DNA from 3 places in the Streptomyces sp. NPDC056738 genome. Region 1 is predicted to be linked to each of the others. Evidence: riboswitches for the same ligand, from Rfam matches in the RefSeq annotation. Region 1 holds a riboswitch; each other region holds the start of a gene.
What was found. A riboswitch is a leader RNA that binds a small molecule or an ion and turns the genes downstream of it on or off. The one in region 1 is predicted to bind thiamine pyrophosphate.
Positions count from the first base shown of each region.

Region 2: linked by a shared signal. The riboswitch ahead of thiC (phosphomethylpyrimidine synthase ThiC) and the one ahead of ACFRIC_RS27285 (thiamine ABC transporter substrate binding subunit) in region 1 are both predicted to bind thiamine pyrophosphate.
Region 3: linked by a shared signal. The riboswitch ahead of thiO (glycine oxidase ThiO) and the one ahead of ACFRIC_RS27285 (thiamine ABC transporter substrate binding subunit) in region 1 are both predicted to bind thiamine pyrophosphate.

Region 1 is NZ_JBHTZF010000011.1:112,782-116,779, forward strand. Features, by position in the region: gene ACFRIC_RS27280 (ABC transporter permease) at 1-639, opposite strand, end outside; gene ACFRIC_RS27285 (thiamine ABC transporter substrate binding subunit) at 615-1,712, opposite strand; TPP riboswitch at 1,790-1,895, opposite strand; gene rlmN (23S rRNA (adenine(2503)-C(2))-methyltransferase RlmN) at 1,989-3,095, opposite strand; gene ACFRIC_RS27295 (hypothetical protein) at 3,265-3,891, opposite strand.
Region 2 is NZ_JBHTZF010000004.1:194,780-198,777, reverse strand. Features, by position in the region: gene ACFRIC_RS11970 (IclR family transcriptional regulator) at 1-326, shown strand, start outside; gene ACFRIC_RS11965 (SsgA family sporulation/cell division regulator) at 428-865, shown strand; gene ACFRIC_RS11960 (YibE/F family protein) at 949-2,460, opposite strand; TPP riboswitch at 2,532-2,688, shown strand; gene thiC (phosphomethylpyrimidine synthase ThiC) at 2,681-3,998, shown strand, end outside.
Region 3 is NZ_JBHTZF010000003.1:36,493-40,490, forward strand. Features, by position in the region: gene ACFRIC_RS07565 (Rv2175c family DNA-binding protein) at 1-237, opposite strand, end outside; gene ACFRIC_RS07570 (NAD(P)/FAD-dependent oxidoreductase) at 315-1,559, opposite strand; gene ACFRIC_RS07575 (hypothetical protein) at 1,592-1,969, opposite strand; TPP riboswitch at 2,022-2,134, shown strand; gene thiO (glycine oxidase ThiO) at 2,132-3,298, shown strand; gene thiS (sulfur carrier protein ThiS) at 3,295-3,495, shown strand; gene ACFRIC_RS07590 (thiazole synthase) at 3,499-3,998, shown strand, end outside.

The DNA.
Region 1 (3,998 bases):
GAGCATGCGCGCGGCCTCCTCCTGGCGCGGGTCGAGCTGCGACCAGAGCCCGCCGACGGTCCGTACGACCACGGCGTAGTTGAAGAAGACGTGCGCGAGCAGAATCGCCCACACGGTGGTGTCCAGGCGTACGCCCCACAGGTCGTCGAGCAGTCCGCCCCGGCCGACCAGCGCGAGGAACGCCGTGCCGACGACCACGGTCGGCAGCACGAAGGGCACCGTCACCACGGCCCGGAGGATCTGTTTGCCGCGGAAGTCGAAGCGCGCGAAGACGTACGCGCCGGGGAGCGCGACCAGCAGCGTGAGCGCCGTCGAGGCGAGCGCCTGCCAGGTGGTGAACCACAGCACGTGCCGGATGTCGGAGCGGGTCGCGACGTCCCAGACGCGGCCCAGTTGCCAGCCGCCGTCCCCGTGGAGCCCGCGCGAGACGATCGCGGCGACGGGATAGGCGAAGAAGACCGCGAAGAACGCGACGGGCAGCGCCATCAGGGCGAACCGCACCGCGTTCTGTCCGCGGGCCCGGCGCGGAGCCCGGTCGGCACGGTCCCGCCCACCGGGCCCGGCCGGTCCGGTGGTCCTCTCGGGACCGCCGGCCTTCACCGTCCCGTCGGCGGCTACTTCAGTACGAGCGAGGTCCACGACTTGACCCACTGGTCGCGGTCGGCGGCGATCTTCGCGGGCGCCAGGATCTCGGGATCCTTGGCCTGCGGACCGTACTGCGTGAACTCGGCCGGCACCCGCGCGCCCTCACGGACCGGGTAGACGAACATGTTGAGCGGCATGTCCTCCTGGAACTCCTTGGTGAGCAGGAAGTCCAGGAGCGCCTTGCCGCCCTTGGTGTTCTTGGCGTTGCTGAGCAGGCCCGCGTACTCGACCTGCCGGAAGCAGGTGCCGTCCGCGACGCCGGTCGGGGCCGTGGCGGGCTTCGGGTCGCCGTAGATGACCTCGGCGGGCGGCGAGGAGGCGTACGAGACGACGAGGGGCCGGTCGGCCTTGGCCTTCTTGCCGCCCGCGGACCCCGAGAACTCCTCGTTGTACGCCTGCTCCCAGCCGTCCACGACCTTCACGCCGTTGGCCTTGAGCTTCTTCCAGTAGCCCTGCCAGTTCTCGTCGCCGTAGTGCGCGGCGGACCCGAGCAGGAAGCCGAGGCCGGGCGAGGAGGTGGCGGCGTTCTCGGTGACCAGGAGGTTCTTGTACGCGGGCTTGGCCAGGTCGTCGAAGGACCGCGGCGGCGCCAGCTTGTGCTTGCTGAACCAGGCCTTGTCGTAGTTGACGCAGATGTCGCCCGTGTCGATGGGCGTGACCCGGTGCTTGTCCTGGTCGGTCCGGTACTGCGGCAGGACCTGGTCCGCGCCCTTGGCCTCGTACGACTGGAAGAGCCCGTTGTCGAGCGCGCGGGAGAGCAGGGTGTTGTCGACGCCGAAGAAGACGTCGCCCTGGGGGTTGTCCTTGGTCAGGATGGCCTTGTTCACGGCCTGTCCGGCGTCGCCGTCCTTGAGGACGCGGACCTTGTAGCCGGACCGCTTCTCGAAGTCGGCCAGGACGTTCTTCGACACGAGCCACGAGTCGTGGCTGACGAGCGTGATCGTCTTCGAGTCGCCCGAGCCGGCGCTGTCGGACGAGCCGCACGCGGACAGGACGGGCAGCGCGACGAGACCGAGCCCGACGGCCGTGACCGCGAGCCGCCTGCCGCCGCTGGTGTTGGTGATCACTGATTCCTCCTGGGTGACCAGGAAGAGACGCGGCCCTGCCCGGGACCTCTGACGGTTCCCGGGCAGGGCGCAACAGCTTGAGTAAGTGACCGAACTTCCTACCCAGAATGACCTGGGCAAGGTTCAGAGGGTCTGCGGTCTGTCCCGCACTCTCAGCGCTGTGGCGCTCCCCTGTCGGAATATGAAGATGTCGGACGGTGATGTGCCGGGCCGGACTCGTCGACTCGTGGAGCCTTCGGCTCGCGAAGCGGACGAGACGGACCGACTCGGTTCAGACTACCGCTCGGTCGCGGCGAGCTGACCACACGCTCCGTCGATCTCCTGGCCACGGGTGTCCCGGACGGTGACCGTGACGCCGTGGGCGGCGATCGCCTCGACGAACGCCTTCTCGTCCTCGGGCCGCGACGCGGTCCACTTCGAGCCCGGGGTCGGGTTCAGCGGGATGAGGTTGACGTGCACGGGCTTGCCCTTGAGCATCCGGCCGAGCCGGTCGCCCCGCCAGGCCTGGTCGTTGATGTCGCGGATCAGCGCGTACTCGATGGACAGACGGCGCCCGGACCGGTCCGCGTATCCCCAGCCGGCGTCCAGGACCTCGCGCACCTTCCACCGTGTGTTCACGGGGACGAGGGTGTCGCGCAGTTCGTCGTCCGGGGCGTGCAGGGAGATCGCGAGCCGGCACTTGAAGCCCTCGTCCGAGAACCGGTTGATCGCGGGAACCAGGCCGACCGTCGAGACGGTGATGCCGCGCTGCGACAGCCCCAGCCCGTCCGGCTCCGGGTCGGTGAGGGCACGGATCGCGCCGACCACCCGCTTGTAGTTGGCGAGCGGCTCGCCCATCCCCATGAAGACGATGTTGCTCAGCCGCGCCGGACCCCCGGGGATCTCGCCGTCACGCAGCGCCCGCATCCCGTCGACGATCTGGTGCACGATCTCGCCGGTCGACAGGTTCCGGTCGAGGCCGGCCTGTCCGGTGGCGCAGAACGGGCAGTTCATCCCGCAGCCGGCCTGCGAGCTGATGCACATGGTCACCCGGTCCGGGTAGCGCATGAGCACGGACTCGACGAGCGTGCCGTCGAAGAGGCGCCACAGGGTCTTGCGGGTGGTGTCCTGGTCGGTCGACAGGTGCCGCACGACCGACATCAGCTCGGGAAGCAGCGCCTCCTGGAGCTTGCCGCGCGAGGCGGCCGGGATGTCCGTCCACTCGGCGGGGTCGTGCGCGTACCGGGCGAAGTAGTGCTGCGAGAGCTGCTTGGCACGAAACGGCTTCTCACCGATCGCGGCAACCGCCTCTTTGCGCTCGGCGGGCGTGAGATCGGCAAGGTGCCGCGGCGGCTTCTTGGCTCCGCGCGGCGCGACAAAGGTGAGTTCTCCGGGCTTCGGCATAACCCTTCCAGTGTCGCAGATCAATACCACCGGCCCGGGCCAGAGCGGGGTGGGGGCGGTCACCTGCGGGCGCCGTCCGTCGGCGTCGGTCGACCTGGGACGGCCCGGAGACGGCCCAAAACTCGGCGGGCCCCGGTCGGCCATCCCCCGGCAGCGGCACCACCACCCATCACTCCAGTTGCACGGGAGCGACGGGGAGCTGTTCCCTGTACGGCCAGGTGAAGGTGCGGTCGGGTTCGAGGTGGGCGTCTCCCCAGTGGATGGCGTGGATGCCGTTTTCGGCGTCGGCCGTGAAGAACACGCAGACCAACCTGGTGGAGGCTCCCAGCTCCTCGAAGGCCTCGTGCAGCCCCAGGTACTCCTCGGTCGCCAGGTCCTCATCGACATCGAACAGCGTTTCCGGAGGCTGTGGCCCGTGGGCCCGTAACAGCCGGTGCCGAGTCGGCGACGCGTTGGCAGGCAGCCGGGCTCGGTCCAGGGGCCTCGGCCGGTCCGCGTACCGGAAGGGGAAGAGTGCGTGATCGTTGATCACCGCATACTCATACCCGCGCACATCGCGAACGGCTTCCTCCAGCTCGCGTGCCGTCTCCGCCAGGTTCTCGCGCACCAGGCCCGCAAGGGCGACACCGTACGGACTCCGCTTCTTCAGTCCCGCGGCGAGGTGCGCGGCATGGGCCTTCGCATGTGCCTCTGCCAGCCGCACCGGGATCGCGGCGGCCAGGGCGCCGGCACGCCTCCCGAACCGCTCGACGGCCCAGGCCGACGGCCCTACCGGATAGCCACCCAACACCGACATGCAGTGCCCCCTCCCCCAGGTCCCCGCCTCTGAACTGTGTGACACGCACCCGAAGGACCCACAAGGGGGCGATCCGGCCAGTCCGCGACCGAGCATCGCTCTGACCT
Region 2 (3,998 bases), on a different contig from region 1:
TGCTGGCCCAGTTGGACGACAAGTCCCGGCGTGACCACCTCGACCGCTACCCGGTGCGGGCGCTCACCCCGTACACGGTGCGTGACGAGGACCGTCTGCTGCGCCGGCTGGAGCGCACGGGCCGGATGGAACCGGTGATCGAGCGGCAGGAGTACGCGCTGGGCACGGTCTGCGCCGCGATCCCCGTCACCGCGGGCAGTTCGGCCGCCGCCGTGGCCTTCTCCCTCCCGTCCCACCAGGGCGACCGGCTGATCCCCACGGCACGGAAGCTCCAGAGCGAGGTGGGCCGCCTGCTAGGAACACTCGCCATCTCTATCAGTATCTGAAAACTCACTCCTTGTAATTAGGCATGCACGTTGAGCAAGATTTCCAGCAGGGTCAGGTGGGACGACTGCTGGCCAGTCGACAGCAAACGACGGGGTAGGCGATGCGCGAGTCGGTGCAGGCAGAGGTCATGATGAGCTTCCTCGTGTCCGAGGAGCTGTCCTTCCGCATTCCTGTCGAACTGCGATACGAGACCTGTGATCCGTATGCCGTGCGGTTGACCTTCCACTTGCCCGGCGACGCGCCGGTGACCTGGGCGTTCGGACGGGAACTGCTCATCGACGGCGTGGGCAGGCCCTGTGGTGACGGCGACGTGCACATCGCTCCGGCCGACCCGGAGGCCCTCGGAGAGGTGCTGATCCGGCTTCAGGTCGGCGGTGATCACGCGCTGTTCCGGTCCGGGACGGCGCCGCTCGTCGCGTTCCTCGACCGGACGGACCGCCTCGTCCCGCTCGGGCAGGAACGCTCTCTCGAGGGTTTCGACACCTCCCTCGACGCGGTGCTCGACCGCATCCTCACGGAGGAGCAGAGCGCGGGCTGAGACCCCCGTCGGCCCGGAGCGGAGGAACGCTTCCTCACAAGGGCCGCCGGTGCAGGATGGTTTCAGCGCTTCCGTGCGACGGGTCAGTGCTTGCGGCGGCGCCCCTTGCCGCTCCGCGCCGGGGTCCTGTCGGCCGCGGGCTGCGCGGGGACGGACGCGCCGCCCTCGCGGTCCGCGGCGACCACCAGGGCGGCCAGCGCGGTCGTCACCGGCACCGCGGCGACCAGACCGATCGACCCGACGAGCGTCCGCACGATCTCCTCGGCGACCAGCTCGCTGTTGGCGACGGTGTCCACGCTGCTCTGCGCGATCGAGAAGAGCAGCAGCAGCGGCAGCGCGGCGCCCGCGTAGGCCAGGACGAGCGTGTTGACGACCGACGCGATGTGGTCGCGGCCGATACGGATACCCGCCCGGTACAGAGCGCGCCGGCCCATCGTGGGGTTCGCCTCGTGCAGTTCCCAGACCGCGGACGTCTGCGTCACCGTCACGTCGTCCAGGACGCCGAGCGAACCGATGATGACGCCGGCCAGCAGCAGGCCGCTCATGTCGATGGACGGGTACAGGCCGTGGATCAGACCGGTGCTGTCGTCGGTGTTGCCCGTCAGCACGGCCCAGTCGATGAAGAACGAGCCGAGGAAACCGATGAGCACCAGGGAGAGCAGGGTGCCGACCACCGCCACGGACGTCCGGGCCGACAGACCGTGGCACATGTAGAGCGCGATCAGCATGATCGCGCTGGATCCGACGACGGCCACGAGCAGCGGGTTCGAGCCCTGCAGGATCGCGGGCAGGATGAAGAAGTTCAGGATCACGAAGCTGATGGCCAGCGCGACCAGCGCCATGACGCCGCGCATCCTCCCGATCACCACGACGACCACCGCGAAGATGATGGCGAGCAGCGTCAGCGGCAGCTTCCGGTTGGCGTCCGTGACGGAGTACTGGAGGTCCTTGGGCGCGGACGGCTCGTACGCGACGACGACCTTCTCGCCCTGGTGCAACTGCCGTGACTGGTCCGGCTGGACGATCTCGGTGAACGTGCGGCCCTTGTCCTTCCCGGTGTCGATCCGGACGGTCGCCTTCTTGCATTCCCCCGCGGCCCGGCCCTGAGCCGGGGAGCCCCCGGTGGCGGAGGCGTCGCCCGTCGAGGCCCCCGAGGAGGCGTTCACGGACTTGCAGTCCACCTGGTCGATCTTCGTGACCGTCGCCTGCTGGGTCTGCCGGTCGAAGCCGACCCCGGTGCGCTCGTGGGCCGGGGCGCCGCCGGGCCACAGGAGCACGAGACCCGCCACGACCGCCGCCGCGAAGGGGATCAGCACCGCGGCGATGACCTTGCGCAGATGCTTGGAGACCGGGGCTGCGGGACCGTGGCTGTGGGAATGCCCGTGCCCGGCGCCCACCGGCCGGCCGTGCCCGGCGCGGGAACCCGGCTCGTGGCCGTCGCCCGAACCGTGATGATCGCCGTCCGGCCCATGCCCGTGCCCCTGCTCGTGCTGGTGCTCGGGGCCGGTGCCGGAGCCATGTCCGTGGCCGCCGTCGGAGCCGGGACGGCGCGGTGGCTCGGACGGGGAGAACGGGTGCTGGCGGGTCGTCGTCACCGCCCGATCATCGCAAGAACGTCAAGGGCCCTCTGTTCACCGCGCCAAATATGACGCTAGCGTGGAGGCACCTTTGCACACGCGGGAGCTCGGAGCACCGGGCTGAGAGGACGCTGACCTCCGTCTTCGCGATGTTTCACATGAAACATCGGCGATCGGAAGCCGCTGCGTCGACCGCTGAACCTGTTACCGGGTAATGCCGGCGTAGGGAGTAGGTCAGATGACCGACAAGGATGTACGCACGCCTGCCTCCGGACGGACGGACGGGGTTTCCCCGTCGTCTCCGGACGGCCAGGACAGGCAGTCCATCGGCTGGCACAAGGCGTACGTCGGGGGCACGCGCCCCGATCTGCGGGTGCCGGTCCGCCAAGTGCACCTCACCAACGGGCAGTCCGTGACGCTGTACGACACGTCCGGCCCGTACACCGATCCGACCGTCGACACCGATGTGCGCAGGGGACTGGCGCCGCTGCGTGAGAGCTGGATCATCGCCCGCGGAGACACCGAGGAGTACGCGGGCCGTCCCGTCCGTCCCGAGGACGACGGGATCAAGCACACGTCCCCGCGCGGAGGGCTGCGCAACCTCGACGCGGTCTTCCCCGGCCGGCCGCGTCAGCCACGCCGGGGGCGCCCTGGCCGGCCGGTCACCCAGCTCGCCTACGCGCGACGTGGGGAGATCACGCCCGAGATGGAGTTCGTGGCGCTTCGCGAGAACGTCGACCCCGAGGTCGTACGGGAGGAGATCGCCGCGGGCCGCGCGGTGCTGCCCGTGAACGTGAACCATCCGGAGATCGAGCCGATGATCATCGGCAAGCGGTTCCTGGTGAAGGTCAACGCCAACATCGGCAACTCCGCGGTGACGTCCTCCATCGAGGAGGAGGTGGAGAAGATGACCTGGGCGACCCGCTGGGGCGCCGACACGGTCATGGACCTGTCCACCGGCCGCAACATCCACACCACCCGTGAATGGGTGCTGCGCAACTCCCCCGTCCCCATCGGCACCGTGCCGCTCTATCAGGCGCTGGAGAAGGTCGACGGCCGGGCCGAGGAGCTGACCTGGGAGATCTACAAGGACACCGTCGTCGAACAGGCCGAGCAGGGCGTGGACTACATGACGGTCCACGCGGGCGTGCGCCTGGCGTACGTACCGCTCACCGCGAACCGCAAGACCGGCATCGTCTCGCGCGGCGGCTCGATCATGGCCGCCTGGTGCCTCGCGCACCACAAGGAGTCGTTCCTGTACGAGAACTTCGAGGAGCTCTGCGGGATCCTCGCCGCGTACGACGTCACCTACTCGCTCGGCGACGGGCTGCGGCCGGGTTCCATCGCGGACGCCAACGACGCGGCGCAGTTCGCCGAGTTGAGGACGCTCGGGGAACTCAACGCGGTCGCGAAGCGTTTTCAGGTTCAGACGATGATCGAAGGCCCGGGACATGTCCCGATGCACAAGATCAAGGAGAACATCGACCTTCAGCAGGAGATCTGTGATGAAGCTCCGTTCTATACCCTCGGCCCGCTGACGACGGACGTCGCGCCGG
Region 3 (3,998 bases), on a different contig from region 1:
GTCCCTCAGGAGCGTCAGGGTGCCGACCAGGCCCTTGACGACCTTCTGCTCGTCCACGTCGATGAAGTCGGCGGGGACGTGCAGTGCGCGGTTCTCACCACGGCGTACGGCGATGAGCTGGCCTTCCTTGACCAGCTGCCGGACGCGTGTCACCTCGACGCCGAGCTGTTCGGCGATGTCGGGGAGGGTGAGCCAGGCGGGGACGAGAGCATCGGTCTTTGCGTCAATCTCGGTCACGGGACAAGCCTGCCATCCCGGACCGACAGCCGGAAAGCCGAGGGCGTCCGACCCGGGGTGACGGGACCGGGACGTGATCAGGCGGTGGCTCCCTTCAGCGGCCTCGACGGGTCCGCGAGCAGCACCGGATCCATCGCGGCACCCGCCTCGATGAGCCGGCGCCCCTGGGCGAGATCCCTCGGGCGGCCCACCGCCAGCAGGGCGACGAGCCGTGTCTCGCGGAGCCAGCACACCGACCAGGAGGCGCCCGAGGGGTCACCGCGCCACACCAGGGTGTCGGCGGGCGTGTGGTGGCCGACGTACTGCACGAAACGGCCGAACTGCTCGGACCAGAAGTACGGCACGGGGTCGTAGGCGGCGGGCGTCTCGCCGACGATGTTCAGGGCGACCGTGCGCGGGCCCTGGAGGGCGTTGTCCCAGTGGTGGACGAGAAGGCGTTCCTCGTAGCGGCCGGACGGGAAGGAGGCGCAGTCGCCGACCGCGTAGACGTCGGGCAGCGAGGTGCGCAAATGGTCGTCGGCGACGATCTCGCGGTGGGCTCCGAGTTCGATGCCGGAGCCGGCGATCCAGGCGGTGGCGGGCCGCGCGCCGATCCCGACCACGACGGCGCCCGCGGGCACCCGGGAGCCGTCGTCCAGGATCACCGCGCCGGGTTCGACGCGCTCCACGCGCGCGCCGGTGCGCAGCGAGGCCCCGCTGTCCGCGTACCAGGCGGCCATCGGGGCGGCCACCTCGGGCGGCAGCGCCCCGGCGAGCGGCCGGTCGGCGGCCTCGACGACGGTGACCGCGCAGCCCGCCTCGCGCGCGGCCGTGGCGAACTCGGCGCCGATCCAGCCCGCTCCGACCACCACGATGTCGTGCTGCCGTGCGAGTACGGGACGCAGCCGGTCGGCGTCGTCGAGCGTGCGCAGCAGATGCACGCCGGGCACCCCTTCGGCGCCGGGGAGCCGGATCGGTTCGGCGCCGGTGGCGACGACCAGGACGTCGTACGGGACGGCCCCCGCGTCCGTGTCGAGTTCGTGGTCGCCGGGGCGCACGCCGAGCGCCTCGCTGCCCAGCCGGAGGTCGATGTCCAGGGCCTCGAAGTCGATGTCGAAGGCGGAGCCCTCGGCCTTGCCGAGCAGGACGGCCTTGGACAGCGGCGGCCGGTCGTAGGGCTGATGCGGCTCCGCGCCGATCAGCGTGACGGTGCCCGTGAAGCCCTGTTCGCGCAGGGCGACCGCGGTCTGCACCCCGGCCATGCCGGCGCCCACCACGACGACCCGTCGTGCCGTGTGCCGCCGCGGCCGGGACGGGGACTGTGCCTGCGTCTGATCGCTCACCTGATCACCATAGACACGTGACGATCCGTCAGTCAGCGGACGTGCTCGGTGACCTCTTGCACACGGCCGGTCCCGACCGGTTCCTCCACCACGCTCGTCCCGGCGCCCGGCTGCGACTCCCACGTCCAGGTCTCCTCCAGCCGCACCCGGCCGTCGGGCAGTTCGACGACCAGGGACACGCAGTGGCCGGACGCGGTGGTGCCGTCCCGCTTGAGCTGCACGTACCGGAAGTCGAGGCGGTCGCCCTCACGGGTGCCCACGAGATGTCCGCGGACGACGTCGCCGCCGGCGTAGTCGGCCCAGACCACTCCGTCCTCCTCGTGGTAGGTGAACCGGGTGCGGGTGCCCACCTGGCCCGGCGCCTGGTCGGCGACGGGGGCGAGCACGAGGCCGTCGAGCGGTCGCGCCATGGGCGGAGGCTCCCTTACTGAGACGGACGGGGGCGGGCTAGGGTGGCCAACGTAAAGCACTCGCGGGAGCCCGGACGCACCGGGCTGAGAGGGAGGCTGGGCGGCCTCCGACCGTACGAACCTGATCCGGGTCATGCCGGCGAAGGGAGGGGCTGGACGCCCATGCCGTCTGCACGTTCGTCGGACGTCCTCGTCGTCGGGGGCGGAATCATCGGTCTGGTGACGGCCTGGCGGGCCGCGCAGCGCGGGTTCACCACCGCGCTCGTGGACCCCGAGCCGGGCGGCGGCGCCGCGCAGGTCGCGGCCGGGATGCTGGCCGCCGTCACCGAGCTGCACTTCGGCGAGGAGACCCTGCTGGGCCTCAACCTCGCCTCCGCGCGCCGCTATCCGGACTTCGCCGCCGAGCTCACCGAGGCGGCCGGACAGGACCTCGGTTACCGCCGGAGCGGCACGCTGGCCGTCGCGCTGGACGCCGACGACCGGGCCCATCTGCGCGAACTGCACGCGCTCCAGGTCCGCTCGGGGCTGGAGTCGGAGTGGCTCAGCGGCCGTGAGTGCCGCCGTCTGGAGCCGATGCTCGCGCCCGGCGTGCGCGGGGGCCTGCGGGTGGACGGCGACCACCAGATCGACCCGCGGCGCCTCGCGGCGGCCCTCGTCACGGCCTGTGAGCGGGCCGGGGTGGTCATGCACCGGACCTGGGCGGAGCGGCTGAGCGTCGTACGGGAGCGGGCGGCCGGCGTCGTCACCGCGGACGGCACCGCCCTCGCCGCGGACCGGGTGGTGCTGGCCGGGGGCAGCCTCAGCGGACGCCTCGCGGGCGTCCCCGAGGACGCCGTGCCACCGGTGCGCCCGGTCAAGGGTCAGGTGCTGCGGCTGACCGTGCCGCGGCGGTACGCGCCCTTCCTGAACCGGACCGTGCGGGCCGTGGTGCGCGGCAGCCACGTCTACCTGGTGCCGCGCGAGAACGGCGAGCTCGTGGTGGGCGCGACCAGCGAGGAGCTGGGCTGGGACACCACCGTGACGGCGGGCGGCGTGTACGAGCTGCTGCGCGACGCCCACGAGCTGGTCCCCGGGATCACCGAGCTGCCGCTCACCGAGACCCGCGCGGGGCTGCGCCCCGGCTCGCCCGACAACGCGCCGCTGCTCGGCCCGAGCGCCCTGGACGGGCTGCTGCTGGCCACCGGGCACCACCGCAACGGCGTACTCCTGACGCCCGTGACCGGTGACGTGATGGCCCACGTGCTGACCACCGGCGAACTCCCCGCCGAAGCCCGCCCCTTCACGCCCCTGCGCTTCGGCGCCACCGCCCTCACGGAGCTGCCCGTATGAACATCGTCGTCAACGGGGAGCGGCGGCGGATCGACGCCGGGACCGCTCTCGACGCGCTCGTCGCGACCCTCACCGCCTCGTCGTCCGGGGTGGCCGCCGCCCTGAACGAGACCGTCGTCCCGCGCGCGCAGTGGCCGTCCACCGCGCTCGCCGAGGGCGACCGCGTCGAGGTCCTCACCGCCGTCCAAGGAGGCTGACCCATGGCAGACGACTCCTTCGTCCTCGGCGGTACGGTCTACGGCTCCCGGCTGATCATGGGGACGGGCGGCGCGCCCAGCCTCGACGTGCTGGAGCGCTCCCTGGTGGCGTCGGGCACGGAGCTGACGACGGTCGCGATGCGGCGCGTGGACGCGTCCGTGCACGGCTCGGTCCTGTCGGTGCTGGCCAGGCTGGACATCCGCGTCCTGCCGAACACGGCCGGCTGCTACACCGCGGGCGAGGCCGTGCTGACGGCCCGTCTGGCGCGCGAGGCGCTGGGCACCGATCTGGTCAAGCTGGAGGTCATCGCCGACGAGCGCACCCTGCTGCCCGATCCGATCGAGCTGCTCGACGCGGCGGAGACGCTGGTCGACGACGGCTTCACCGTGCTGCCGTACACGAACGACGACCCGGTGCTGGCGCGGAAGCTGGAGGACGTCGGCTGCGCGGCGATCATGCCGCTCGGCTCGCCGATCGGGTCCGGGCTCGGGATCCGCAACCC